Regions from separate parts of the Pseudodesulfovibrio cashew genome, predicted to be linked through region 2. Evidence: predicted binding sites of a transcription regulator. Region 2 holds the regulator's gene; each other region holds the start of a gene.
What was found. The regulator sigma-54, encoded in region 2, starts transcription at its own class of promoters, with help from an activator protein. The targets are predictions, from matches to a motif close to CTGGCACGGNNNNTGCTT.

Region 1 (5,618 bases), 200 kb from region 2:
CAGGACTCAACCGACCTGAAAGAAAATGAAAAAAGCCGGCCCACGAAGGGCCGGCTTGAAATTTCTGGAGCGGGAAACGAGATTTGAACTCGCGACTTCAACCTTGGCAAGGTTGCACTCTACCACTGAGTTATTCCCGCCTGGGAAAGGCCGGTCCCGAAGGACCGGCCGGTATGTCTGGAGCGGGAAACGAGATTTGAACTCGCGACTTCAACCTTGGCAAGGTTGCACTCTACCACTGAGTTATTCCCGCTAAATGGAGGCGACATCCGGATTTGAACCGGAGAATGGAGGTTTTGCAGACCTCTGCCTTACCACTTGGCTATGTCGCCTCTTTTGGAGCGGGAAACGAGATTTGAACTCGCGACTTCAACCTTGGCAAGGTTGCACTCTACCACTGAGTTATTCCCGCGCTCAAAAGCGAACCACTGTTTACCCGCGCCTCCAGTAGGTGTCAAGGGTATTTTTTCTTTTTTCCTCTCATATATACAATAAAGAACCACCTGGAATTTTTCACCTAATGTAAAGACTTTACTTTTAGTGCGTTTTTGGTATACCTACGCGCTTTAATTTAGTAATTTCAATTGGTGGTACTCCCACCGACTGGTTGCACCCAAAGGGAGCAAAATATGGAACAGAAAGATCTGCAGTTTTTCAAGGACATGCTTACCGGCATGCTGGACGATACGCTCAGGAAGAGCGAGGAGACCATTGAAGACATGACCGAGTCCGGCGAGGTCTACGCCGATCCGGCGGATCGCGCCACCGCGGAATCCGACCGCGCCTTTACACTGCGTCTGCGTGACCGCGAGCGCAAGCTGGTAAAGAAAATCCAGAAGGCAGTGGAGCGCATCGAGGACGGGGAATACGGCATCTGCCAGGAGTGCGGCGACGATATCTCCATCGCGCGCCTCAAGGCCCGCCCCATGACTACGCTGTGCATCAACTGTAAAAGCAAGCAGGAAGCGGACGAAGCCGTTCGCGGCGACTAGCCGCCCGACCGCACCGCCTGTGCCCGAACCGCCATGGAGGCAAATTTTTTCCGCTTCCTCGCAGCCGAGTTGGGCACCCTGCTGACAGACCGCCGGATAGACAAGGTATTCGGCCCGGCTCCTGGCGTCTGGACCATTAAAATCCAGAATCCGGGCGAGCCCATGCACCTGCTCTTTAGGCCCGCCAAACCGGCGGGCCATCTTTTTATTTCCCCCATCAAACCGGTCAATCCACAGCAGGTTCCGGCCATGGCCATGTGGTTCCGGAAGAGGTTGCGCAATCGCCGCATCCTCGGATTCCACACGGACTGGCCCAATCTCCGCCTCGCCTTGGAGCTGTCTCCGCGCTCCGATCCTCCGTGCGGCCCGTTCCTCATCCTGGACGCGCGAAACGGCATGGAACTCGCCGACGAACTCCCCCCTGAATTCGACGCTCAGCCAGAATGGCCCGCTTTGGAGGACGTCCTGGCCGACGAGGAAATCTGGCGCGAGTATCCCCACATCTCCCCTCCCCTGCGCAAGGCCTTGACCAAACTGGACCACAACGAAGCGCTGGGGCTCTATCTTTCCGTGGCGAGCGGCACCACGCAGAACTTTTATCTGGCGCAGACGGCTCGAGGCTGGCAACCGCCCCTTGCCTGGTCCACGGGCGCCAAGGAGGAGGATTGCTTTTCCTCGGCTCTGGATGCAGCCAACGCCCATGGCGAACGAACTCTGTTTCCGCTGATGGAAATGGAAGAGGAAAAACCCGCCCAGACCCTGCTGAAGCGGGCGCGCAAAAAAGTCCGGCGAAACCTCGCCCGGCTGGACGAAGAAGAGGCTCGACTGCAGAAGCTGGCCGCCGAAAAGCGCAAGGCCGAAGCCATGCAGGCGGAGCTTTACCGATTCAAGGACAAGGAAGGGCTGGAAACGGTCACGGTTACCCATCCGGAACTCGGTGAAATGACTGTGGAGCTCAACCCCCACCTGACCCCCACCGAAAACATGGAACGCTACTTCAGGATGGCGGACAAGGCGGAACGAGGCTTTCCGCATATTCGACGTCGACGCAAGGAGCTGCTGGCCGAACTGAAGCGGCTGGAGGACGGCACCCTGCCTGAGTTCCAACTCCCGTCAAAAGAGGAACGCGGACCGGATGGCCCACCGCCGCTGCCAAAGCGCTACAAGGGTCTGGCCGTGTCCCTGTTCCGATCGTCAGACGGTTTCACAATCATCAGGGGCAAGAACAAGCAGGCCAACCACCAGATGTTGAGCAAGGCGGCCTCGCCCTTCGACTACTGGTTTCACATTGCGGACGGCCCCAGCTCGCACGTAATCCTCAAGCGGGATCACCCCGGCCACGAGGTGCCGGAATCCACCCTGGCCGAGGCGGCCATCCTCTGCGGCCTGAAGAGCTATCGCCGGGACGACGGCAAGGCTGAGATCATGTACGCCCTGGTCAAGGACGTGCGCAAGGTCAAGGGGTTCGCTCAGGGCCAGGTCATGGTCGACGCCAAGCAGGGCTCCCTGCGCGTGGACCTGGACCCGTCCCTCGAAGAAAAGCTGGCATGAAAAAAGGCCGGGCAACATACCCGGCCTGAAAAAACTGTTCTTGGAAACGCCCTACACGATCCGGTTGAGGCTGGTCTCGCCCAGCATGTTCAGGGCGATCTGTTTTTCCTCATTCAGGCGATTGGCCACGGCCCTGCGCACCCGTTGCGTAGAGGAACCGAACTGGGTCTTGCGCGTATCGTAGACGCCCTCAATAAGCTTGGCGTCGAACTTGCCTTCGCTTACCTGTCCGACGAACCGATCTATGACTTTGTTGAAAATGCGGGCCGCGCCCGTGGGGCCATGCTGGACAGCCGTGGACCAGAGGACCTCGCGCAGGGCGGGCGGTGCATTGTCGAAATCCAGTCCGGTCTGCTTGAAAATCATGTTGCGGGCCGGATCATAGGTCTCGGTGGCTATGAAATCATGCTGTAATTTTTCAAACCGCTCGGGCTGCTGCGCGGCAATCTCCTTCCAGGCCTCAGGCATGCCGCCTTCCTTGGAACCGGTGTCGGTTGGACCGGCCTGACGCAAGCGGGTGGCGAGCTCCGGCGCTTCCGCGTCGAGATAAGTCAGGAAACGGTCCATACTGCCGGGCTTGGACGCAATCTGATACTTGCCGTAGGAGGTGCCACCAACGCGGTCGTAGCCTATGGTGGCAACGCCGTCGCTACCGGACTCGAAACGAGCCGACAGGCTACCGACATTAGGGGCTTCAGGCAGTGGCGCGGCAACAGGGGCCTGCGTGGTCCCGGCCATCTTGCGAGAGACGGCGACCTGACGCGGCAGCCCCGCCTCGTCGCGCATCAGCCGGGAGATGGTGGACAGGGCTTCGAACATCATGGCGTCGTTGAGGATGCCCATATCGAACCCGCGGGAAGCGCTCCCCTCCCCGTATTCTGTAGACCCTTCTCCGAAAAGACTCTGTGCCGTGCGCATCTGAGTATCGAAAGCCGCCTGCAATTGAACGTTGCGGACGGGATTACCGCCGCCCTTGCCTGACTGCATGGCGGCCAGGGCGTTATATTGTTCGATTGGCCCGAAAGACATGTCGCTTCTCCTGCGTCAAAGTTTTGGCTGGACACACGCCTGCGCAGGGAAACAAGCAAGGGGCGTGCCTACGGCCACACCTCCAAGCATGACGGGATGATATCAGGAGAGACGGAACAATTCAGCGAAACGCAAATCGTTGCGCATGAAATCGATGAGCCGACGATGCCCGGAGGGGAAGGCATAATCCGCCAGGGACGCAGGTTGCACAAACCCACCTTCCACCGCCGCGTTGAAAACCGGAGCCGGAACATCCCCGTTGGCCGGACGGCACAGGTAGCAATGCATGGTCACCCGATAACGCGTGTAGGAATAAGCCACCACCGTGATCTTCTCCTCGGGGACCACGTCCAGCTCCACCTCTTCACGGTATTCCCGCACGAGCGCCTCCTCAGGGGTTTCTCCCTGTTCGAGGCAACCACCGGGAAATTCCCACAGTCCGGGCCAAACGTCGTCGGGCCTGCGCTTCTGTATGAGCGCCTGTCCCTCGTGAACAAGCACGCCTGTGGCCATGTTAATACGGATGATGTCCTTGCCCGGGGGCAGGACGGGACGCGCGCCGATGGTGCCCCGCGCATGGGCAAGACAATGTTCCTTGACCGGGCAGACCGGACAATCGGGAAGCCGGGAGCAGACCAGCGCCCCAAGCTCCATGAGCGCCTGGTTGAAGTCGCCGGGCCGGTCCTCGGGCAACAGTTCTCGCACGCACGCTTCGACCTGCCCCCTGCCCGCCTTCTCCCGGATGGGAGTATCGATATCCAAAACGCGAGCGAAAACACGTAGCACGTTGGCGTCAATGGCAGGGACGGGCTGACCAAAGGCGATGCTGGCGATGGCACCGGCCGTGTATTCGCCGATGCCAGGGAGAGAACGGATGACCGCCGGATCTGAAGGGAACTCACCGCCGAACTCATCGACGATGCGTGCGGCAGCCTTGCGAATATTCCTGGCACGGTTGTAGTAACCCAGCCCTTCCCAGGACTTGAGCACAGCTTCCTCCGGAGCCTTGGCCAAGGCTTCCGGGTCGGGATAATGACGCATCCAGCGCCGGTGATATTCCACCACTCGGTCCATCTGAGTCTGCTGGGCCATTATCTCGGAAATCCAGACGGGATAGGGACCAGGGTCGTCGCGCCAAGGCAGATCGCGACGATTGGCGTCGTACCAATCGAGCAGGTTTCGGGTGAATCGTGTTCCGTCCATGACGGTTGGGAATTACCCTCCCTTGGCCTGATTGGCAACCGCTTCGGCGGCCTTGGCCACGGCTTCGGGATCGCCCAGGTAGTAATGGGTAAGCGGCCTGAGGTTCTCATCCAGCTCGTAAACCAGGGGCACACCGGTGGGTATATTCAGTTGGGTAATCTCCTCATCGCTCATGCCGTCAAGGTATTTTACCAAGCCGCGCAGGGAGTTGCCATGAGCCACGATCAGCACCCGACGGTCCGCCCGAATCTGCGGCTCGATGACCTTGAACCAGTAGGGCATTGTCCGGTCGATGGTCTTTTTGAGGGATTCGCTCAACGGAATTTCTTCAGGAGCGAGGGTTGCATAGCGAGGGTCGTTGGCGGGCGAACGTTCATCTGAAGGGTCGAGCTCCGGCGGAGGCACGTCGAAACTGCGACGCCAGACAAAGACCTGTTCGTCGCCATATTTGGCGGCGGTCTCCGCCTTGTTCAACCCTTGCAGCGCGCCATAGTGGCGCTCGTTGAGCCGCCATGTCTTTTGCACCGGAAGCCAAAGCAGGTCCATCTCATCCTGAATCAGCCAGAGGGTGCGGATGGCTCGCTTCAAAAAAGAGGTGTGGGCCACATCGAAGCTGAAACCGGCCTCGCGCAAAAGCTTCCCGCCGGAAACGGCCTCGCCGATACCCTGTTCGGTGAGGTCCACGTCGGTCCAGCCTGTGAACCGGTTGGATAGATTCCACTCGCTCTGCCCGTGCCGGACAAGTACCAATTTGTGCATGCCGCCCTCCGATGCCTGTTTCCTGTTAATGGAGCCAACATATCACAAAGCGCGGCAATGTGAAGGAGAAGCCCTGCTCAGTAT
Region 2 (5,618 bases):
CGGAGAGCGCCGCAGACTGGAAATCGCCAGGGCTTTGATAATGGACCCTCAGTTCATTCTCCTGGACGAACCTTTTGCCGGGATTGATCCCATCGCCGTCATCGATATTCAGGAGATCATTTCCGTGCTCAAATCCATGGGCATCGGCATTCTTATTTCCGACCACAACGTTCGGGAAACACTCAATATTTGTGACCGTGCGTATCTTGTGTACGAGGGGACCGTCATCCTTGAGGGGACGCCTGCAGAGATCGTGCAGGATAGCCGCGCTCGTCAGATCTATCTTGGCGAAGACTTCCGCCTGTAACGCCTTTTCGGCACCTTTTTTACCTTTGGTGATTTACACCGTCATGAAAGGTTGGTACAATTCTTTCATGTGCCATATCTTCCACTTTTAATTCAATACTCACAACGAGTTAGCAGGATGTTCTTGCAACATTCCTCTCAATGTGGCATAGTTTATCTCAAGAAATCCAACTTCAATGATGGAAAAAGTATTTTGCAGATAGAATTGTATATATGCGCGTTTGCCGCGGATGAGGCCTGATAACTATGGGCCTTGAACTCAGGCAACAACTCAAGCTTTCTCAGCAGCTGGTCATGACGCCCCAGTTGCAGCAGGCCATCAAACTGCTGCAGCTTTCCCGTCTTGAGCTTCTGGAAACGGTGCAGCAGGAACTCATGGAGAATCCATTTCTCGATGAGACCGAGACCGAGACCGAGATTCGGGAGAAGGAAACCCTGACCGAATCCCAGGCCGAGGAAGAGCTTGTACGCACAGCCGACTGGGAAAATTACCTGGGCGAGTTCTCCAGTACCTCCAAGCAGGCCATGGCTCGTGACTCCGAGGTGCCGGAAGAGGGGCTTTCCTTTGAGGCTCGGCTGGCATCCAAGCCCTCACTTGAAGGGCATCTCAACTGGCAGATGCGGCTTTCCAATTTTACCGAACGGGAAGTGGCCATCGGTGAAACCGTTATCGGCAATGTGGACCACAACGGGTACCTCCAGGCCTCCAACGAAGAGATCATGTCCATGGTTTCGGCCACTGAGGAGGAGATCGATTCCGTGATCGAGCGGATCAAGCGTCTCGATCCCGTTGGTGTGGGCGCGCGTACTCCTCAGGAGTGTCTGCTCGTCCAGATGGAGGTACTCGGTTACGATGACCCCATTCTCGAGTCGCTGGTCAGGGATCACCTTGAGGACCTGGAAAAGAACCGTTACAAGCCCCTGGCGCGAAAGTTCAAGATTTCCATGGAAGAACTCAAGGAATACCTTGATCTCCTCCAGACCTTGGATCCCATGCCGGGCACCAATTTTTCTTCCACCGAGCCGCATTACGTCAGCCCTGACGTCTTCGTCTACAAGTACGGCGACGAGTTCGTGATCATTCTCAACGAGGATGGTCTGCCTCGCTTGCAGATGAATTCTTTTTACATGGATTCCATGAAAGGCGCCAAAGACAAGGAAAAGGACTATTTTCAGGAAAAGATGCGTTCTGCCGCATGGTTGATGAAAAGTCTGTACCAACGCCAAAGAACCTTGTATAAAGTAGTTGAGAGTATTGTCCGTTTTCAACGGGAGTTCTTTGAAGAGGGCGTAACCAAGCTCAGACCATTGATACTTAAGGAGGTTGCCGAAGATATCGAGATGCACGAGTCCACGGTGAGCCGCATTACCACAAGCAAGTATGTGTCCACGCCGCACGGTATTTTCGAGTTGAAGTTCTTCTTCAACAGTGCGCTGGATTTGAATGACGGTTCCCAGGTGGGTTCGGAAAGCGTCAAGGCGCTCATCAAGCAGATGATCGCCGAGGAAGATGCGAAGAAACCACTGAGCGATGAAAAAATCGGCGAGATACTGAAGGAGAAGCTGGATGTTAACATCGCCCGGCGCACCGTCGCCAAGTATCGTTCTGCAATGGGTATCGCCTCATCTTCAAAGCGCAAGCAATACTTCTGATCTTGTTGGACTTATAACCAGGAGGTAGAGTATGAACATAAGCTTCACTTTCAAGAACTTCGACCCGTCTGATCATCTCAAGGGTTATGCGCAGAAGCGTTTTGAAAAGGTGGCCAAGTTCGTTTCCGACTCCGAGGCCGATCTTCAGGTGAACCTGCTGGTCGACAAGTTCCGCCATAAGGCAGATGTCATTCTCAACGCGGACGCAATCCATATATCGGCATATGAAGACTCCGAAGACATGTATTCCACCATCGACATGGTGCTCGACAAGCTCGAGGCGCAACTGCGAAGGATGCGCGAAAAGATGAAGGATCGCCCCCGGCAGGCGCGGGGCAACAAGGTGATGATGAACTTCCTCTCTTTCGAGGAGACAGCCGGCGTTTCCGGCCCGACCATTGTGGGCACCGACTCTTACGAGGCCAAGCCCATGTCCGTGGACGAGGCGGCGGAACAGCTCAATTCACTCGATAATGAATTCCTCGTTTTCCTCAATGCGGAGACCGAGGGTGTCAACGTAATCTATAAGCGGAAGAACGGCGACTACGGCCTGATCGATCCTGGACACTAATTATGAAACTCGGTGACTACCTGGTGAAGGATCTCATCCTTCCCAACCTCACCTCCGATTCCAAGTCGGGGGTACTGATGGAACTCATAGCCCCTGTGGGCAAAACCGAACCCGAAGTGGACACGGACCATGCGGTCCGTGTCCTTCTTGATCGGGAGCGGCTCGGTACGACCGGCATCGGCGACGGCATCGCCATCCCCCACGGCAAATTGGAAAACCTCGAGAAGGTCATCGTGGTGGCGGGCCGGAGTCCCGAGGGCGTCGACTTCGAGGCCCTGGACCACAGGCCGTGTTTCATCTTCTTTCTTGTTTTGGCCCCGGAACAGATGGCCGGGCTTCATCTGCGCATTCTGGCGCAGATTTCCCGTGTGCTCAAAGATGAGGCCTTCCGCAAGCGTTTTCTGGAAGCCGAAGGGCGGGACGAGTTGTGGAACCTGCTTCAGGACGTTTAATCCGATGAAGGAAGCGATCTGTTGAGTTCTGCACGCAATTTCCCCGTTGTTGTGGTTACCGGTCTTTCCGGTTCCGGAAAAAGTACCGCCCTCAAGGTCTTTGAGGATCTCGGTTTCTTTTGCATCGACGGCTTGCCGGCTGGTATGGCCGCCAAAATTGCTGAGCTTATTTTCAATCAGGATTCCAAATATCGTGGGCTCGTCCTGGGCATGGACATGCGCCAGATGGAATTCACCGATTGCTGGAACGCGGCTCTTGAGCAACTGGCCGAGATTGGCGTCAGCCCCCAGGTAATCTTCCTCGAAACCAAGCAGACTGAATTGGTGCGCCGTTACGCAACCACGCGTCGACTGCATCCGCTGGAAAGTCAGTCCCTTGGCCTTGAGCAGGCCTTGGAAAAGGAACGGGGACTCCTGGAGCCCATCCGCAGAAATGCGGACTTGGTGTTGGATACAACCCAATACTCCGTGCACGACCTGCGCCGGGTAATTCAGGAAAAGTGGACGGCCATCAAGGAGCTCGGGAAGGGGATGCGCGTGCACATCATCACCTTCGGGTTCAAATATGGTGTCCCCACCGAGGCGGACTTTGTTTTCGATCTGCGTTTCCTGCCCAATCCCTATTTCGAAAAAGAACTGCGTCCACTCTCAGGTCAGGACAAGGCCATTCAGGATTATGTCCTGGGCAGTGATGTCGGCGCGGGATTCAACAAGAAATTTCTGGAATTTATTTTATACATGTTGCCCCTGTATGCGGACGAGGGGCGGTATCGCATCACCCTGGCCCTCGGTTGCACGGGCGGCAGGCACCGCTCGGTCTCGGTCGCCGAATCGGTGCTGGCGACCCTCCGGGAAAAAGGGTATGCAGTCACCATTGAACACAGACACATGGAATTGGGATGAGTATGCCCGACAAGGACCGGAAGAAAAACAAGCCGCAGGTCGGCGTGGTGGTGGTTACCCACGGCAATTTCGGTCAGGCTTTGCTCCTGGCCGCCGAGATGGTGCTCGGCCCTCAGGATGATTGCCTGGCCATAGGGGTTGATGTGGAACTCGGCGTGGACGAAACCATGGAAGCCATCCAGAAGGCCATCCGGTCCGTGGAAAAGGGAAGGGGAGTGATGGTTTTGACCGATCTCTTCGGAGGCTCTCCAACGACCATGTCGCTTTCCCTGATGGACGATGAGAACCTTGAAGTGATCACCGGCGTCAACCTGCCCATGCTCGTGGCGACCTTGCAAGCCCGCGCCATGAACCTGGACGCACTGGCGGAAAACGCCAAATCCGCAGGTGTGCAGGGCATCAAGGTTGCGGGTGCCATGTTGCGGAAAAAAACCAGAAAATAGCAGACCCATGACACTCGTGCGTATAGACAACCGGCTCATCCATGGCCAGATCATCGAGACTTGGTTGCCGTATACAGGGGCTGAGACAGTGATCGTCGCCAACGACGAGCTCTCCGTTGACGCGTTGCAACAGGAAATCATGTCCTTGGCTATTCCGCAGAGCGTCACCAGCCGATTTGTCTCGATTGAGAACCTGGCCGGTGAGATGCAGGCCATTTTTTCGGGCAAGGAGTCTGCATCGGTTCTGGTTCTTTTTTCTAGCTGTCCGGATGCCAAGCGAGCCTACGACAGCGGATTTGATTTCCAGTCGCTCAACATAGGCAATGTTCACTACAGCCCCGGAAAGAAACAGATTTCGCCAAGTGTGGCCCTGTCCGACGATGATGAAAGCTGCCTCAAGCAGTTGTCCAGAAAGGGCGTTTCACTTGATTTTCGCTGTGTGCCCAATGATCCGATTCAGGTGAGGTTCTGATGACACTTGCCAATCCCAATGTCTGGTTCGGGCTGGTCGCTTTTTTTTTGCCCTCTTTTCCCTGTTCCGCTATTCGCTGAGCATAGGTCTTCTTGAACGCCCGCTTGTGATTGGCCTGTTGTGGGGGCTATTCACCGGCGATATGACGACAAGCCTGTATATAGCAATTTTCTTTGAGCTTTTTTGGCTCGATCTTATCCCGGTCGGAACATATATCCCACCACATCTGACTGCGGCGACTCTGGCGGCGCTCTCCCTCACCACCTATTTCGGGCTTGAACATCCGGCACGCATCATGGGCATTCTGTTCGCTTGCATGCCGCTTGCGTGGCTCGGGGCCAAGGCCGAGGGATTGTTGCGTGATCAGGAGAGGGGAGGGTACAATCGTCTGCTGAATTGGTCTCGAGATCCAGCTAGTCCGGTTGTTCCTACCCAGCTGATACTCAAGGCGTTGCTTCGAACCTTTGCTGTATCCTGGTTCTTATTCCTGGCGTCCACCCTTGTTCTGAAATTCACATTTGAGACCCTTTTTTCCCTGTACCCCACATTCCTGACCTCGGTTGGTATCACATGGCCCCACCTATGGGTAGCCGCCATGCTTGGAGGCTTGATGTCCCTGCGATTGCGCCGGGCCTACGGAGTCCTGATGGGGGGGGTTACGCTCATCGCTATTTTCATGTTTTTTGGTCGTTTTTAGCTTGGCAGACGATTCAGATTGTGATATTTGGCACATTCTACTTTCGAGTGTGATTTTCCTGATTGACAGGAGTAATTTAATTAGGAGGACTTTGATATGGCTATTCTGGTAGTAGGACACA
Region 3 (5,618 bases), 1.6 Mb from region 2:
TGAAGGAAGCACTCCGCTTCAAGGTGGACGGCGGGGCGCAGGTCTCGCACACGGTGCTTCCGGCCAAGGACCAGAAATACTGGCAGTTCATCGTGCCCGAGGCGGTACACCTGTCCCTTTCCGCATCCCCGGGCGGTGCTACGGATCTCCCCGCAGTGGCAGACGCCGGAGCACCCGGCCTCATGGAGCGGCTCATGTCCCTGGTCCGCACCGTGCAAAAGGAGCTGACCCTCAGGCTCAACGGCCTGGGCATGGACATCAAGGCCGATCCCCTGGGCTCCGCCCTCTGGCTCTTTCTCGGCCTCTCGTTTCTCTACGGCGTGGTCCACGCGGTGGGGCCGGGGCACGGCAAGACGGTTGTCTGTTCGTACTTCCTGGCCAACCCCGGCTCCCTGTGGACCGGCGCGCTGATGGGCAACGCCATCACCTTCGCGCACATGGGCTCGGCAGCGGCGGCGGTCACCGTGGCCTACCTGATCTTCTCCACGGGCATGGGCGGCTTTGCCGAGGCGTCACGCGCACTCCAGCCCGCCAGTTACGGGCTGCTTGCGCTCATGGGGCTTGTCCTCTTCGCCAAGGCCGTGCTGGACGTGATCCGGGGCAGGGGCGCAGCGTCGAACGGCTGCTCCCCGGAAGGAGAGGCCGCGGAGGAGAGGCCGGATACGCGCAAAGTCCTCACGGTTGCCCTGATTACCGGACTGGTCCCCTGTCCCGGCGCGGCAGTGATCCTCGCCTTCTCCATCGGCCAGAACATTCTCCCGGCGGGGATTGCGGCCCTTGTGGTCATGGCCGCGGGCATGGGGCTGACCACGACCCTCTTCGCCTGGGGAGCCGTGGCCGCACGCTCCGCCACCCTCGGCGCGACCCGAACCAACCGGACCGCCTTCCGCGTCCTGCGCGCCGGTCTTTCCCTGTGCGGGGCGGCAGCCATCGCAATCTTCGGCGCGGTCCTGTTCGCGGGCAGCACCGGCTGGCACTAAAAGATTCCCCGGCAACAATCCCGTGACGGAGCACCCGGAGCGGGGGCGCTCTCGCGGCTGTGGTCATTTACCTTATATAATGATAGGCAACGACCCATCACCATGAAGATTCTGCACGTCATCACAGGCCTCGACGTGGGGGGCGCGGAAACCATGCTCTACAGGCTGTGCTCCGGCATGAACCCGAACCGCTTCGAATCCAGAGTGGTCAGCCTCATTCCCCCCGGACCTGTTGGCGAGCAGCTCTCGGGTGCGGGCATCGAGGTGGACTCCCTGGACATGCGCCGGGGCGTGCCGTCTCCGGCGGGCCTGTTCAAACTGGTGCGGCTGATCCGCTCCTGGCGTCCGGACCTGATCCAGACATGGCTCTACCACGCCGACCTGGCCGGACTGATGGCCGCGAAGCTGGCCTTCCCTCTGGGCGGCGGCCCCAAGGTCGCCTGGAATATCCGCTGCTCCTACATGGCCCTTGAGGAGTACCGGCGGCTGACCGGCCTGACGCTGAGAGCCTGCGCGGCCCTCTCCGGCCTGCCGGACCTGATCCTGACCAACTCCCACGACGCGAAACGATTCCATCAGGAACTGGGATACCATCCCAAACGATTCGAAGTCGTGCACAACGGCTTCGACATCGACCGGTTCAAACCGGACCCGGCAGCGCGCGAGGAAGTACGGCGGGAGCTGTCTGTCGACTCCGACAGCCTGATCATAGGCCAGGTGGCGCGCTTCGACCCCATGAAGGACCACCAAACCATGATTCGCGCCGCGGCAGCGGTGCAGTCCGACAGGGAGACGGTCTTTGTCTTCGCCGGGCGGGGCATGGACCACGATAACCTGGACCTGGCCACATGGCTCGCCGAATCCGGACTCGACCCAGCACGGGTGCGCCTGCTGGGTGAACGGGCCGACGTGCCCCGGCTCATGGCGGCCATGGACATTCACGTATCCTCATCCCTGGGCGAAAGTTTTCCGGGCGCGGTGGGCGAGGCCATGGCCTGCGGCGTCCCCAACGTGGTCACCGACGTGGGCGATGCCGCTCTGCTGGCGGGAGAGACCGGGGTGACCGTGCCTCCGGGTGACCCGGCGGCGCTGGCGACGGCCCTTTCCCGGTTGGCTGCCCTGGAGCCGGGAGCGCTCCGCACCATGGGTCAGGCGGCGCGTTTACGCATCGCCGAACGTTTTTCCCTCTCTGCCATGGTGGAATGCTACGAACGGATTTATGCCGCCTGAGCATTCGAAGCGTTATTATACTTTCATTAGCGCTAAGGGGATGTTAGGAATTGGTTACTGGTACCAATAAGGAGAAGAGCCCATGACGCAAAGCATTTTCGACCTGAAAAACTTCCTGAGGAGCCTGGCGGACGACGATGAGTTGGCCCGGGAGCTGTTGGCCGCGTTCATGGAGGACAGTCCGGTGAGGACCGCGTCTTTGAGAGAGGCGCTGGCAAACGATGACGCGGGCGAAGCCGCCAAGATGGCGCACTCGCTCAAGGGCATGTGCGGAGTGATCCGCTCCGACGCACTGGTTTCCCTGGCTCTGGCCATGGAGATATCGGCAAAGGACGAAAACCTCGACGCCACCCGGGAGCATTTCAGCCGCTTCAGCGACCTGCTCGACACCGCCCACGACGAGATGAACGACTACATCAACAGTTGATCCCGCATCCATTCCGCACAATAAAAGGGCCGCCGGCAATGTCGACGGCCCTTTTATTGTGCGGAATGGATGAAACTATTCCTTGCCTTCCTTGGTCTCGTTACCGGCGGGCTCTTCCTTTTCGGCAGCAGCCTTGGCCGGGGGAGTGAAGTCGATCTCCACCGCGTTCATGGCGGCCACCACGTCGTCGGTGACGTCAATGGTGGAGGAAGCGGAAACCACCGACTCCTTGGACAGGATAACGGTCAGTCCCTTCTGTTCGCGGTAGGTGTCGAGCACCTCGTTCAGCTTGGCGTCGATGAGCTCCACGAGGCGACGTTCCTCGCCGCGCATGACGTTCTGGAGTTCGCCCATGGCGGCTTTGTAGGCAGCCACGTTCTCCTCGGTCTGTTCCTTCTGCATTTGCTTGTAGGCGGCCTCCGCCTTTTCCTGAAGGGGAGCGCCCAGCTCCTGAAGATAGGCCATAGCCTTGCTGGCAGCCTGGTTCTTCTGGAAAACGGCGGCTTCGTCCACCACCCCGATGGTGACGCCGGGCTTCTGGTCACATCCGGCAAGAATCATGAGGCTGATCAACGCTGCGCCGAGCAGGGTCAAGGTCCGTTGCATATTCGGTATCTCCGTTGTTTCTGGTTTGCGTCAGGCCTTTTTCAAGTGGCGCAACCCTACCCATGGTTGGTGCACATGGCAAGGAGAATACCGTTCTTGCCGGTCCGATGGCATGTTTTTCCACCAATTTGCCTTCATTACCCCTCAGGATCATGTGTCTTTTTGCATGGCACACCCCTTGCTTCTGTTCTCTGCGAGAAGGAATCGGGGAATTTTTTTCCGGGATTGGTCTCCCGGTCGTTTCCCAGCCACATCCGGCAGCAGCCGGATCGGAGGACAGTATGAGTTTCGGTAGTCTATATGTGGGCGCTACGGGCGTCATCGCACATGGAGACAGGATGCAGGTTGTTGGCAACAACCTCGCCAATCTCTCCACCGTCGGGTACAAGAAGGCGGATGCCCAGTTCACCGACCTTTTAAGCCAACAGATGTCATCGGGGGGGGCGTCCTACGAAAGCGGAGCCTACTCCTTCAGCCAGATCGGCATGGGCGTGGGCGTGGGCGAGATCCGCAACGTCTTTCAGGAAGGCGGACTGGAGAGTTCCAACACGGTCACCGACATGGCCATCACGGGCAACGGCTTCTTCGGGGTCCGCAAGGTCACCGGCAGCGAGGTGACGACCGGCCCGTCCCACTTTACCCGGGCCGGGGATTTCCGGTTCAATAACGAGGCCTACCTGGTGGACCCGCACGACTACCGTCTGCAGGGATACGCCATCGACCGCGACACGGGAGAGGTCTCCACCACGGTGTCCGACATCCAGCTTCCTTACGACGACGTGGTCATCGACGGCCAGGAGCTGCGCATGGTCCGCTCCGAGCCCAAGGTCACCACCAGCCTGGAGATGGTTACCACACTGGACGCCCTGGCCACCGACCTGCACACCAGCGAAACCAATCCCTTCTTCGCCATGCTCGAAAGCTACGACGGCAGCCTGAGCAACGCGGGATCGCCCTTCGGGGACAACAATCCATCCTATTCCTCCAGCCTGGCCGTGTACGATGAGGACGGCAACGAGCGGGACCTGACCATCTACTTCGACCCGGTGGCAGCCTCGACCATATCCAACGCCACCAACGGATACACCTATTGGGAATATCTCATCGCCCTGCCCCCCACTGCAGACGGATCTGCCGCCTACGGCACCTCGGCGGGCGGCCTGGCCGGCATCGGGGTAATGACCTTCGACGGCTCCGGCCAGTTGGTCAACCACTCCGCGTACAGCCTGAACCTGACCAGCGGCGCAAGCGGCAAGAGCCTGACTTCATGGGAGGCAGCCTCCTTCAGCGAAGAGGGAGTGCCGCAGTTCGATTTCACCTTCGGCAGCAATGGCTCGGCCATAGGCAACGTGCAAAGCATATCCTACGACTTCGGCATCAGCTCCTCGTCTTCGTCCTGGGTTGGCTCCGCAGCCGGAAGCGCGGCCGATGTGGGCCTCAACGCAAGCAGCCTGGTCTCACTCCAGAGCATGGACCGCGACGTCCGCTCCTCCACCAGTTACGACTCGGGATCGGCAACGCTGTACCAGATCCAGGACGGCTACACCTGGGGCTACCTCCAGAACACCAGCCTCTCCCGCGAGGGCGTGCTCAGCGGCTATTTCTCCAACGGGCAGACCGAGGACTTCTACCAGGTGGCCCTCTACCGCTTCAACAGCGAGTGGGGGCTGCGGCGGGACGGCAACAACAACTTCGTGGCCACCGAGGCCTCTGGAGCGGCCATAGCCGGGACCGCCGACGTCGACGGCCGGGGCACCATCCAGGGGAGCACCCTGGAGATGTCCAACGTGGACATGGCCGAGGAGTTCGCCAAGATGATTCTTACCCAACGCGGTTATCAGGCCAACACCAAGATCATCACCACGTCCGACTCCCTGCTGAACACGACCATCAGCATCAAGCGATAGTTCCGCTCCGGGCTGGACGCCAGTCCGGCCCGGCAAAGCAGGCATCTCTTCAAATAGCTATATCGGCACCATTACCACTATCTATATTTATTAGCTATTTCTTTGACGATAGCTTATCGATATTCCACCAGAGATCTCTTGTCTTGGGGGCGTTTGAACGGCATTCACCGGCTGAAACACGCCTTGGTCCGGCGCGCCTTTCTTGTGTTCGGACCGCAAACGGGATAGGGACATTCCCAATGCCCGTTGCACAAGGAGAAATGCCGTGACCGAGACCCATGCCCGCTCCGGCGGCGAGATTCTGGCCCTGATCAGGGAGGTGGAGACCGAGGCTCCGGGCGGCGCAGAGGCGCTGTTCATGGCGGCCATGCTCGCCGATTCGCCCCTGCCCTACGACTTTGCCCTGTCCCTGGAGGGGACCCAGCACAACCCGTCGCTTATCAACCCGGCGGCGGCGTTCTTTGCGGC
Region 4 (5,618 bases), 900 kb from region 2:
CTGCGAAGGCTACTTCCGTTACACGGAGCAGCGCATCATTTCGAGAGAGTTGGCCAGTTGCGGCAGGTAGGGCTCGGTAAAGAAGACGTGCTTTTCACGGGGCACGCGGGTTGGCGGCTGGTTGGCTTTGGTGCGGATGGCAACTTCGGGACCGTTGATGAACACGGTCATGGGCACGATCTCTTCTTCGGCCTCGCTGCACAGGCTTTCACGGGTCGCGGGGGTGAACACGCTTACTGCGCCGTCCGGATGAATCGCCTTGAGGCGGGTCAGGGTGGTGGTCACGCGCGTCACTTCGCCGTTCTTGTCGAAGACAAGAGAATTCTCGTCGCCGTTGACGCCCACTGCGTCCGGATCGAACGCGGTGATTACTCCGGCCGGAGTTTCCACGTGGGCCGGTTTGGCCGGTTCAACGGAGCTGACCTTGCCGTCAGGGGTGAAGCTGATGCCGATACGGACTTCCAGGAAGCCCACAGGGGTGGATACGGAAACGGTGTCGCCGGGCCAGAGGGTGACGGAGCGGAGCGCCTCGTTTTCATAGAAACTCAGGCTGATTATCCGGGCGGTTATAGACCCGATGGGAGTCTCGATGGTCACGGGTTCGGCCAGGGCGGCCTCGTCGTCCTGGCTCCAATAGCCCGAAAGTTTGCCGTTGAGCGGGAAAATTCGGTTGATGCCGCCGTTGGAGTGGAAGGTGATCAGCTCGGCGGGGATGTCGCCCACAGGGGTGGTGACGAGAGCCTGCTTTTCCAGCGGCAGGGATTTGACCGCGCCGGAGGCGTGGTAGGTAATAGGCAGGATTTCCTTCCTGCGCAGCTCGTTGTCGGTATGCTGGGGAATGAAGTTGCCGTATTTGGTGCTGATTTCTTTCATGATTGCCTCCTTGGCCTAGCGGGTTCGGGCTTTGGCGCGGCAACGTTGGTCACCGGTCAACAGGGGAAGGGCGAAGAGCAGGGCGGCAAGCAGCGAGGCAAGGCCAACGGTGCTTCCGTCGGATTTCAGGATGGACACGATGTCGTCGGCATAGGCCGAATTGGACATGAAACAGATCCAGCAGAAACTGTAGCCGAGCTTCTTGAACAGCATACTTCAGCGCCTCCTTAATTTCGCTTCGCCAGTTCGGCGAATTCCAGTGAAGTCAACGGACGTTCCAGTTCCCAGGCCAGCTTTCTTACTTCTGCGACCAGGGACGGGAGTTCTTGTGCCGGGCAATCAAGGCCGTTTTCGTCAAGGGCCTGCGCAACGGCTGCGCGCCCGCTTTTCCCGCCAACCGCGACAGTGCGGCGTGCGCCGACGGCGTCCGGGGAATAGGGCTCGAAAAGGGCCGGAGATTTGCTGAGAGCGTGGGCGTGGATGCCGGACTCACACGCAAAGATATCTTTCCCGGCAATGGGTTTTGTCCTCGGGACAGGTACCCCGGCAGCGTGAGACACCGTATGGCAGAGTTCACGAATCCCTTCAGTCTGATAACCATGGCTTTCCTCCTTGATGGCGAGATAGGCGGCAAGTTCTTCGGTGGCGGCGATGCCGGAGCGCTCTCCAATGCTCAGGACCGAGCAGTCGGCGTAATCGGCGCCCGCGGCCAGGGCGCTCACGGCGTTGCCCGTGGCCATGCCGAAGTCGTTGTGGCAGTGCACGGCCAGGTCGAGATCCAGCCGCGCGCGGAAGGTCTCAACGAGCCGGGCGGTTTCCCTGGGATTGAGCAGCCCCAGCGAGTCGGAGAGGCGGACGCGGGATGCGCCCATATCCCCGGCCAGCAGGGCCATGTTCAGGGCGAACTCCTCGTCGGCCCGTGAGATGTCTTCGAGACCTACGGAAATGTAGGGAATGCCGAGCAGGGTGGCGGTGAGCACGGTGCTCGCCAGGCGCTGGGCCAACCCTTCGCGGTCGGTGCGCAGCCTGCTGGCGATGTGGGCGTCGGAAACGGGTACGCCGATGTTCACGCGGTCCACGTTCAGGGCTGCGGCGGTGCGGATATCGGCTTCGCGGCAGGGAGACCAGACGCTGAGTCTGGTCCGGGCGGCCCGGGGTCTGATGCGCCGGATCAATTCTTCAAGTCCTTCCTGGCCAACCCAGCCCAGTTCAATCTCGTCCACGCCCAGCCTTACCAGGCCCAGGACGATCTCTTCTCTCTTATCTATAGAGAAGTAGGCTCCGAATAGCTGGGCTCCTTCCCTAAGTGTCGTATCGATCAGCATGTCGCCTCTCCGATTGGTGTTGTCTGTCGCCAATCCATTGAGCAGGAACAGTGCCAAAAGTGTTCGTTTTTATATCAAGCTGTATTTTATGAGCTTTTTGTGCCGATGTGGGTACTTCGAATCTACATACACTTTTGTAGGCTACAACAACATTGTGGCCTGTTCGCGTAGTAACCTACAATTGTGTAGGTAAATATTTTTCATTTTGTTTCCAAAATAATATAGCTATTCCGAGTGCTTAACAGTCTAGACAACGTTTGGCACGGCCTTTGCCATAGGGAGAAATCATCAACGCAAGAAAACCCCATGGAGGAGAAAAACATGCGGAAAGTAGCTATCTACGGAAAGGGCGGAATCGGAAAGTCCACTACCACTCAGAACACTGTCGCCGGTCTGGCGGAAATGGGACGTAAAGTCATGGTCGTCGGTTGCGACCCCAAGGCTGACTCCACCCGTCTTCTGCTCGGCGGCCTGGCTCAGAAGTCCGTTCTCGACACCCTTCGTGAAGAAGGCGAGGACGTGGAACTGGAAGATATCCGCAAGCCCGGTTACGGCGGCACCTGGTGTGTTGAGTCCGGTGGTCCGGAGCCCGGCGTCGGTTGTGCCGGTCGCGGCATCATCACTTCCATCAACATGCTGGAGTCCCTGGGCGCCTACGAAGAGTCCGAAGGCCTCGACTACGCCTTCTACGACGTCCTCGGCGATGTTGTCTGCGGTGGCTTCGCCATGCCGATTCGTGACGGCAAGGCCCAGGAAATCTACATCGTCTGCTCCGGCGAGATGATGGCCATGTACGCTGCCAACAACATCTGCAAGGGCATCATGAAGTACGCCGAATCCGGCGGCGTCCGTCTCGGCGGCCTCATCTGCAACTCCCGTAACACCGACCGCGAAGCCGATCTCATTACCGAGCTGGCCAGCAAGCTGGGCACCCAGATGATCTACTTCGTCCCCCGTGACAACGACGTGCAGCGCGCCGAGATCAACCGCAAGACCGTCATTGAATGGGACGGCTCCGTGCCCCAGGCCGACCAGTACCGTGGTCTCGCCAAGGCCATCGACGAGAACGAAATGTTCGTCATTCCTAACCCGCTGGAGATCGAAGACCTGGAACAGTTGCTCCTCGACTACGGCATCATGGAAGCCTAATCGGCAAATCAATTACCAATAAACCAAGCAAGATAGGAGATAGGAAAAATGATGATCATGGTTCGAGCGATTGTACGGCCCGAGAAAGCGGACGACGTTTTGGCCGCCCTGATGGACAACGGCTTTCCCGCCGTCACCAAGTACTCCGTGGCCGGTCGCGGCAAGCAGCGCGGCATCAAGATCGGTGAGGTCACTTACGATGAAATCCCCAAGACCATGCTCATGAGCGTCGTCAACGCAGCCGACAAGGACTTCGTCATCGCCACCATCATGGACGCTGCCCGCTCCGGCACCAAGGGTGCTTTCGGCGACGGCAAGATCTTCGTCACTGAAGTCGAAGACGTCTACACCATCAGCTCCGGCGTCAAGGAAACCGCCGCAGCCAGCGAGGAGGCCGCGTAATGAAGGAAGTCATCGCAGTTGTGCGCATGAACATGATGAACCAGACCAAGGCCGCTTTGACCAAGGCAGGCGTCGACGCCTTCTTCGTCCACGAAGCACAGGGCCGAGGCAAGGGGTTCGTCAATGCCGCAGTCGTCGAAGGCGCGGAGTCCGGCTACGAAGAAGCCGCCTCGGTCCTCGGTGAAAAAGGCAAGCTCTATCCCAAGCGCATGGTTACCGTCGTTGTCCCCAGCGACATGGTCGAGGACGTGGTGGAAGCCATCACCGAAGTCAACCAGACCGGCAAGCCCGGCGACGGCAAGATTTTTGTCCTCCCCATAGGTGACGCTGTCCGCGTCAGAACCTCTGAAACCGGTGAAAAGGCCATCGCCTAGGCCGTCGAAGAAGGAGAGAAAATACATGGCCAAGACGAAAAAGGTTGTGCAGTTCATGCCCACCGATATCAAGGAAGAGCTTCTCGCGAAGTATCCTCCGAAGGTGGCGAGAAAGCGCGCCAAGCAGATAATGATCAACGAAGCCACGGAAAGCGAGGCGCCGCCGGAAATTCTGGCCAACGTCCGCACCATCCCCGGCATCATCACCATGCGCGGTTGCACCTACGCGGGCTGCAAGGGCGTTATCATGGGCCCCACCCGCGACATCGTGAACATCACCCACGGCCCCATCGGCTGCGGATTCTACTCCTGGCTTACCCGCCGCAACCAGACCGACGCCGGCGAAGACGGTGAGAACTACATGCCCTACTGTTTCTCCACGGACATGCAGGACTCCGACATCATCTTCGGCGGTGAGAAGAAGCTCGCGGCCGCCATCCAGGAAGCCTACGACCTCTTCCACCCCAAGGGCATCTGCGTCTTCGCAACCTGCCCGGTGGGTCTCATCGGTGATGACATTCACGCCGTGTGCAAGAAGAAAAAGGCCGAGTTCGGCGACTGCAACGTCTTCGCCTTCTCCTGTGAAGGCTACAAGGGCGTGTCCCAGTCCGCCGGTCACCACATCGCCAACAACCAGGTCTTCACCCACCTCGTGGGCGAAAACACCGAGCCCCGCACTGAGGAATACAAGATCAACCTCCTCGGCGAGTACAACATCGGCGGTGACGGTTTCGAGATCGACCGCATCCTCAAGAAGTGCGGCATCACCAACCTCGCCACCTTCTCCGGCAACTCCTCTTACGATCAGTTCGCCTCCGCCCAGCACGCCGACCTGAGCTGCGTCATGTGCCACCGTTCCATCAACTACGTGGCCGACATGCTCGAGACCAAGTACGGCATCCCGTGGATCAAGGTGAACTTCATCGGCGCCGCTTCCACCGCCAAGTCCCTGCGCAAGATCGGCCAGTACTTCGGCGACAAGAAGCTCATCGACCGCATCGAGGAAGTCATCGCCGAGGAAATGCCGGAAGTTGAGGCTGTTGCCGCCGACGTGCGTCCGCGCACCGAAGGCAAGACCGCCATGCTGTTCGTCGGTGGTTCCCGCGCTCACCACTATCAGGACCTCTTCTCCGAAATGGGCATGAAGACCCTGTCCGCCGGTTACGAGTTCGCTCACCGCGACGACTACGAAGGCCGCCAGGTCATCCCGAACCTGACCGTCGACGCCGACTCCCGCAACATTGAGGAAATCGATGTCGAGGCCGATCCGGAACTCTACTCCCCGCGCAAGAAGCCCGAGGAGATCAAGGCCCTGGAAGACGCCGGTTACCAGTTCAAGCACTACGAGGGCATGAACGACCAGATGGACAAGGGCACCATCATCATCGATGACCTCAACCAGTACGAGGCCGAGAAGCTGGTGGAACTGCTCAAGCCGGACATCTTCTGCGCCGGTATCAAGGAGAAGTTCTCCATCCAGAAGTCCGGCGTTCCC

Region 1: the regulator sigma-54 is predicted to act here: its motif matches at 3,626-3,643, upstream of GM415_RS12640 (VgrG-related protein).
Region 3: the regulator sigma-54 is predicted to act here: its motif matches at 3,410-3,427, upstream of GM415_RS06200 (flagellar hook protein FlgE).
Region 4: the regulator sigma-54 is predicted to act here: its motif matches at 2,456-2,473, upstream of nifH (nitrogenase iron protein).

The regions. Positions count from the first base shown of each region.
Region 1 covers NZ_CP046400.1:2,802,818-2,808,435, reverse strand. The annotation lists tRNA gene GM415_RS12670 (tRNA-Gly) at 66-140, opposite strand; tRNA gene GM415_RS12665 (tRNA-Gly) at 179-253, opposite strand; tRNA gene GM415_RS12660 (tRNA-Cys) at 258-332, opposite strand; tRNA gene GM415_RS12655 (tRNA-Gly) at 338-412, opposite strand; gene dksA (RNA polymerase-binding protein DksA) at 630-992, shown strand; gene GM415_RS12645 (NFACT RNA binding domain-containing protein) at 1,026-2,543, shown strand; gene GM415_RS12640 (VgrG-related protein) at 2,595-3,572, opposite strand; gene mutY (A/G-specific adenine glycosylase) at 3,675-4,775, opposite strand; gene gpmA (2,3-diphosphoglycerate-dependent phosphoglycerate mutase) at 4,788-5,534, opposite strand; gene GM415_RS12625 (tetratricopeptide repeat protein) at 5,612-5,618, opposite strand, start outside.
Region 2 covers NZ_CP046400.1:3,006,938-3,012,555, forward strand. The annotation lists gene lptB (LPS export ABC transporter ATP-binding protein) at 1-307, shown strand, start outside; gene rpoN (RNA polymerase factor sigma-54) at 553-1,959, shown strand; gene hpf (ribosome hibernation-promoting factor, HPF/YfiA family) at 1,991-2,530, shown strand; gene GM415_RS13675 (PTS sugar transporter subunit IIA) at 2,533-2,982, shown strand; gene rapZ (RNase adapter RapZ) at 3,004-3,885, shown strand; gene GM415_RS13685 (PTS sugar transporter subunit IIA) at 3,882-4,328, shown strand; gene GM415_RS13690 (PTS sugar transporter subunit IIB) at 4,336-4,800, shown strand; gene GM415_RS13695 (PTS sugar transporter subunit IIC) at 4,823-5,497, shown strand; gene GM415_RS13700 (manganese-dependent inorganic pyrophosphatase) at 5,594-5,618, shown strand, end outside.
Region 3 covers NZ_CP046400.1:1,397,635-1,403,252, reverse strand. The annotation lists gene GM415_RS06220 (HoxN/HupN/NixA family nickel/cobalt transporter) at 1-980, shown strand, start outside; gene GM415_RS06215 (glycosyltransferase family 4 protein) at 1,083-2,210, shown strand; gene GM415_RS06210 (Hpt domain-containing protein) at 2,293-2,637, shown strand; gene GM415_RS06205 (OmpH/Skp family outer membrane protein) at 2,713-3,243, opposite strand; gene GM415_RS06200 (flagellar hook protein FlgE) at 3,525-5,150, shown strand; gene GM415_RS06195 (tetratricopeptide repeat protein) at 5,416-5,618, shown strand, end outside.
Region 4 covers NZ_CP046400.1:2,107,687-2,113,304, forward strand. The annotation lists gene GM415_RS09375 (hypothetical protein) at 19-873, opposite strand; gene GM415_RS09380 (hypothetical protein) at 889-1,086, opposite strand; gene GM415_RS09385 (LeuA family protein) at 1,101-2,198, opposite strand; gene nifH (nitrogenase iron protein) at 2,520-3,347, shown strand; gene GM415_RS09395 (P-II family nitrogen regulator) at 3,396-3,749, shown strand; gene GM415_RS09400 (P-II family nitrogen regulator) at 3,749-4,123, shown strand; gene nifD (nitrogenase molybdenum-iron protein alpha chain) at 4,149-5,618, shown strand, end outside.